2 regions of the Mesorhizobium sp. M0960 genome follow, and region 1 is predicted to be linked to the other one. Evidence: predicted binding sites of a transcription regulator. Region 1 holds the regulator's gene; the other holds the start of a gene.
What was found. The regulator LexA, encoded in region 1, represses DNA repair genes until DNA is damaged. The targets are predictions, from matches to a motif close to TGTTCNNNNTGTGTTCNG.
Positions count from the first base shown of each region.

Region 2: the regulator LexA is predicted to act here: its motif matches at 1,720-1,737, upstream of dnaE (DNA polymerase III subunit alpha).

Region 1 is NZ_JAMYNN010000007.1:16,004-19,247, forward strand. Features, by position in the region: gene NKH63_RS15095 (ComEC/Rec2 family competence protein) at 1-1,191, shown strand, start outside; gene lexA (transcriptional repressor LexA) at 1,185-1,916, opposite strand; gene kynU (kynureninase) at 2,388-3,244, shown strand, end outside.
Region 2 is NZ_JAMYNN010000001.1:818,564-821,807, reverse strand. Features, by position in the region: gene dnaE (DNA polymerase III subunit alpha) at 1-1,453, opposite strand, end outside; gene NKH63_RS04085 (acetyl-CoA carboxylase biotin carboxylase subunit) at 1,894-3,244, opposite strand, start outside.

The sequences.
Region 1 (3,244 bases):
GCGATCTCGGCCATCGCGGTCATTCTGGTGTCGCCGCACGAGGTGGTCGGTCCGAGCTTCCAGATGTCCTTCGCCGCGACGGCGGCCCTTGTCGGCGCCTATGCAGGCTGGTCCGATTACCGCGCCGGCGGGGCCACCACGCCGCCGCCCCGGCGGTCGCCGCTACGCTTTGCCACTAGAAAGGTACTGCTGGGCATGGGCGGCCTGGCGATGACCTCGATCATTGCAGGGAGCGCCACGGCGCTTTTCGCCATATGGCATTTCCAGCGCGTGGCGCCGCTCAGCCTGTTCGCCAATCTGGCCATCATGCCTATCGTCTCACTGGTCGTCATGCCCTTCGCCGTCCTCAGTGCGCTGGCGATGCCGTTCGGCGCGGATGGGCCTTTCCTCTACGTGATGGGCAAGGGGCTGACGGCGATGATCGCCCTGTCCGGGTGGATCTCCGAGCGCTCGCCGATCGATGCGGTCGGGCTGATTTCGCTGAGATCTGTCCTTTTGGTGACGATCGCCCTCGTCATTGCCAGCATGGCGACGACCTGGTTGCGGCTCGTGGCCCTTCCTTTTGCGCTCGCCGGCTTGCTAACGACAACGCAGACGCGCGTACCCGATGTATTGATCTCGGAGGACGCACGGCTCGTCGCGCTGCCGATCGGCAGCGGTGAACTCGCGGTCAACCGGGCACGCCCGAATGAGTTCACCATCGACAACTGGAAACGCGCGCTCACATCAGAGGCTATCGTCGCGCCGGAAACACCTGGAAAGAACGATCCGCAATTCGACATTGCCGATCCGGCCGACTTACCGCCGGGCATGCCGTTCATTTGCACGGACGGTCTCTGCCTTGCCAGGCATCCATCCGGCGCGATCATCGCGCTAGCCAATGACCGCGATACTGCACGGCCAGCCTGCGCCTTTGCCAGCTTGATCGTCATCGACGACGCCACCGCCCATAATCCCTGCTACTACGATCGGCTGGTCCTCGTCGTCACCAAACGGCAACTGGCGCGCGCGGGAAGTGCGGCCGTCTATTTCGATCCACAAGCGGCAACACGCGCCGAAATCCGCTTCGCCGTCGAAAAATCATACCGGCCCTGGCACGTGCAGCGGAAATTTTCACGCGCGGCGCGGGGCATGCCGCCATACCGCAGAGCCGACAAGCCAAAAGCCGGCGCCAAGGGCGCAGCTCAGTAGCGGCGGATCAGCCCAACGAGCTTGCCCTGCACCTTGACCCTGTCTGGTCCGAAGATGCGCGTCTCGTAGGCCGGATTGGCGGCTTCCAGGGCGATCGAGGCGCCCTTGCGGCGGAACCGCTTCAGCGTCGCTTCTTCCTCGTCGACCAGTGCCACCACGATCTCACCGGGGCTCGCCGTATCGGCATTGCGGATGATCACCGTGTCGCCGTCGAAAATGCCAGCCTCGATCATCGAATCGCCTTTGACCTCGAGCGCATAATGCTCGCCGCCCATGATCATGTCCGGCGGCACCGAGATCGAATGCGTCTGGTGCTGGATGGCATCGATCGGCACACCAGCGGCGATGCGGCCCATCACCGGGATAGACACGGCGGCGACGATATCGTCGTCATTGCCGGCTGCAGGGACGCGCGACGATGTCGGCTTGCCTTGCCGAGGACCTTGCCCAAGACTGCCCTGGATGACACTCGGCGAGAACTTGCGTGCCGCATTGAGGCCGGGGGCGATCGAATCGGGCAGGCGCAGCACCTCCAGCGCACGGGCCCTGTTGGGCAAACGGCGAATGAAGCCGCGCTCCTCCAGCGCCGTAATCAGCCGGTGGATTCCCGATTTGGAAGCCAGGTCGAGCGCTTCCTTCATCTCGTCGAAGGAGGGCGGGATACCGCTTTCCTTCAGCCTTTCGTGGATGAACATAAGCAGTTCGTGTTGTTTGCGTGTCAGCATAGCGACCCCCAACAGAATCAGAAAAACAAACCCAGAACAAACACTATCTGTTCCAGTTGTGTTCCGCAACTGTTTAAAGTTTAATGAATGTGTTAGGGCTCGGGTAACGATACCACTCGCCAAACCGGGACGCTGCATTTTCACCGCCGCGGGCCTCATCGCCTTGATTCTGCTTTCGTTTGCGGCCTCTGGGTTTCCAGAAGGCGGCACTGGTATCGGCCGTCAGCCGGCAAAGGGGCACGGAATTGAAGCCGTATCGACTGTGCGGTTTGGTCAATGCACCGTGAACGAAACGAACTCAAAACGCCAACGTTGGGTTGGCTTGGCTCCTGGTTTCCACCGCGTGGTCAGGCAACTTGTCGCCGGTGGAGCCTTGCTGCGCGATACCAGGTAATGGAGAACCGCTCGTGACCGATGGATGCCGTCGATGCGTGTCCGGCGTTGCGGTGAATCTTGGGGAGCAGACAAATCATGACAGGAATTCCCGATCTCGTGGCCATAAGGGCGATGGATGCTGCAGATCCGCTGCGCGCGATGCGCGACCGCTTTGTGCTGCCGCAAGGAGTGATCTATCTCGACGGCAATTCGCTAGGGGCCGCTTCGCGTGCCGCTTTCGATGAATTGAGCAAGGCAGTGACCGAAGAATGGGCGCATGATCTCATCCGCGCCTGGAACACGGCCGGCTGGTTCAACATGCCGCTCGAACTTGGCGACCAGCTCGGGCGCCTGATCGGTGCCGCGGCCGGCCAGACGGTGGTCTGCGACACGACATCGGTCAACATCTACAAGCTGCTGCACGCCGCCATGGCCATGCGGCCGGAGCGGCAGGTCATCGTCGCCGAGGGCGACAGTTTTCCGACAGACCTCTACATGGCTGAGGGTGTGGTTTCGACGCGAAAAGATACGCTGCTGCGCCTCTCGGGGGTCGACGCGCCGAGCATCGAAGAGCTGATCGACGAACGCACCGCCGTGGTGCTGGTCAACCACGTCAACTACAAGTCGGGCGAACTGCGCGACATGCCGGCGCTGACGCGCAGGGCCCAGGAAGCCGGGGCGATGATCGTCTGGGATCTCTGCCACACCGCCGGTGCGATGCCAGTCGAGCTCGACACGGCAAACGCCGATTTTGCCGTTGGCTGCACCTACAAATATCTGAATGGCGGACCGGGCGCGCCTGCCTTCATCTATGCGGCTGAGCGGCATCTTGCCGACATCCAGCAGCCGCTCACCGGCTGGTGGGGCCATGCACGGCCCTTCGCCTTCGAGCCAGGCTATGCGGCCGGCACCGGCATCCGCCGGTTTCTGTGCGGCACCCAGCCGGTCCTGTC
Region 2 (3,244 bases), on a different contig from region 1:
CGCGGCCGACGTCGCGCAGCACCGCGCGCGCCTGTAGTGTGCCGAAGGTGATGATCTGGCCGACCTGGTCGCGGCCGTATTTCTGCTGGACGTAGCGGATGACCTCCTCGCGCCGGTCCTGGCAGAAGTCGATGTCGAAGTCGGGCATCGACACGCGGTCGGGATTGAGAAAGCGCTCGAACAGCAGCGAAAAGCGCAGCGGATCGATGTCGGTGATGGTCGTCGAATACGCAACCAGCGAGCCGGCGCCCGAACCGCGGCCCGGGCCGACCGGAATGCCTTGTGCCTTGGCCCATTTGATGAAGTCGGCAACGATCAGGAAATAGCCCGGATATTTCATCTTCTCGATGACCCCGAGCTCGAAATCCAGCCTCTCGCGATATTGCTCGGCCGTGTAGCCGGGTGTGAGCCCATGCGCCGCCAGCCGCGCCTCCAGCCCTTCATGCGCCTGCCGGGCAAGTTCCTGCGCCTCCGCTTTAACCGCCGCGTCGGCGTCGGCGACATCGCGGCCGGCAAAGCGCGGCAGGATCGGGTTGCGGGTCTTCGGATAGTAGGAGCAGCGCAGCGCGATCTCGACGGTGTTGTCGATTGCTTCCGGCAGGTCGGCGAACAGCCTCGCCATATCGGCCTGGCTTCTCAGGAAGTGGTCGGGCGAAAGGCGGCGGCGATTGTCGGCCGCAACCACGGAGCCTTCGGCGATGGCGATCAGCGCGTCATGCGCCTCATAGTCTTCACGAGAAAAGAAAAACGCCTCGTTGGTGGCAACCAGCGGCAGATCGTGGCGGTAGGCGAGGTCGACCGACGACTGCTCGATCGTGCGGTCATAGCCGGAGACGCGCTCAAGCTCGACATAGAGCCGGTCGCCGAACAGGCCCTTGAGCGCCAGGAGCCGGGTCTCGGCGAGTTCGCGGCGGTCCTCTTTCAAGGCATTGCCGATCGGGCCTCGCGGCCCGCCCGTAAGGCAGATCAGACCGTCGGAGTGGCCCTGCAGCATCTCGGTCGTCAGATGCACCGCTTCGCCGGGCGGTGTCTCGAGGTAGACGCGGCTGACCAGCCTGACCAGATTGCCGTAGCCGGCCTCGGTTGCGGCGATCAGGACGACCGGCCGCATCTCCGGTCCTTGCCGCCTGCGGTCGCGCTGGCTGTCGCTCGCCTCACCGGAAAAGGCGAGGTCGATCTGGCAGCCAATGATCGGCTGAATGCCGTCCTTTACCGCCTTCTGGGCGAATTCCAGCGCGCCGAACAGATTGTTGGTGTCGGTGACGGCGATTGCCGGGCACTCGTCCTGCACCGCATGGCCGACGATCTTGCCGAGCTGCAAGGCGCCTTCGAGCAGAGAATAGGCCGAATGCACGCGCAGATGAATGAACCGACGCGCCGCCTGCTCCGCCCGCGACGCCTTCGCATAGGCCTCGCGCAGCAAGGGATCGCGTGGAAGTCTCTCATCCGCCATGGTTTTTTCGCGCCGCCTCACAAGGACTCAGTCGATGAAGATGTATTGTCCGGCACCGGGTAACACGAGTCCAGCGGAAGCGATTGGAGCTTTGTGAGTTTAGAGCACCGCCGAACCTGCCAATCTCCCTCCTCGTGGGGGAGATGTCCGGCAGGACAGAGAGGGGCGCTGTCCCGCCGACGTCAGGCCTGAAAACAAAAAACCCGCCACAGCGGGCGGGTCGTTGGAGCCATTTAGCACCATACCCAGACTAATAGCATAGCTGCCGGCACAAAGCAAGAACAAAATACGTTGCGGCGGCCAACGAATTGTCAGGTCGCGTTTCTTCGCGCCACTCTCTGTCCTGCCGGACATCTCCCCCACGAGGGGGGAGATTGGCCGTCACCTCGGCTTTCGCTAATCTCCAACGTCCCAGGCCGGCGCCGAGGCGGATTTCAGCCTCACGCGAATTGCATGATCACCGCATCGACCGCAAGGCTGTCGCCAGGCTTGGCGTTGAGCTTCGATACGATGAGATCGCGCTCGGCGCGCAGCACGTTTTCCATCTTCATCGCCTCGACCACAGCCAGCGTCTCGCCGGCCTTGACCTCCTGCCCCTCGGCAACCGCGATCGACACGACGAGGCCAGGCATCGGGCAGAGCAGCATCTTCGACGTGTCCGGCGCCACTTTTTCCGGCATCAGCCTTTCGAGTTCGGCCGTGCGCGGCAGCATGGCGCGGGCTGTCACAGACATGCCTTTCCAGGCAAGGCGGAACCCGTTCAGCTCCGGCCTGACCTGCGCCGCGACTTTGCGGCCGCCGACCGTGCCGCGCCAGATGAGATCGCCCGGCCGCCAGTCGGAGGTCACCCTCAGTGCCTTGCCGCCGTCGATTGTGAGGTCGAGCTCCATCGGAATGGAAATCATGCCTTCGACGATGGCGACCGAAAGATAATCCCGGCCGATCTTCACCACCCAATCGCGTTTCAAGGCGCCAGAATGCGGCGCCAGCCGCCCGCCCAGCCGGTCGAGCCGGTCGCGGCGCAGCAGTTCGACTGCGGTAGCCATCGCGGCCAGCACCGCTTTCTCCTCGGCGTCTGGCACGATCGGCGCGAAGCCGTCGGGGTATTCCTCGACGATGAAAGCGGTCGATATCAGCCCTTCCCGCCAGCGCGGATGCTGCATCAGCGCCGCCAGGAACGGTATGTTGTGCTCGATGCCGTCGACGACGAAACTGTCCAGCGCTTCCGACATCGCATCTATTGCCGCAAGCCGTGTCGGCGCCCAGGTGCACAGCTTGGCGACCATCGGATCATAGAACATCGAGATTTCCGAGCCTTCGGTGACGCCAGTATCGTTGCGGATGACTATTTCGCCAAATTGCCCCTCGTCCGGCGGCCGGTATCTCGTCAACCGGCCAATCGACGGCAGAAAGTTGCGATATGGGTCTTCGGCATAGAGGCGGCTTTCCACCGCCCAGCCGTTCAGCTTGACGTCGCCCTGCTTGATGGCGAGCTTTTCGCCGGCCGCCACGCGGATCATCTGCTCGACCAGGTCGATGCCGGTGACCAGTTCCGTCACCGGATGCTCGACCTGCAAGCGCGTATTCATTTCCAGGAAATAGAAGTTCTTGTCGCTATCGACGATGAATTCGACCGTGCCGGCGCTCTGGTAGTCGACCGCCTTGGCCAGCGCCACAGACTGCTCGCCCATGGCTTTGCGGGTCTTGGGATCGAGGAACGGCGACGGCGCCTCCTCTACGACCTTCTGGTTGCGGCGCTGGATCGAGCATTCGCGCTCGCCGAGATAGAGC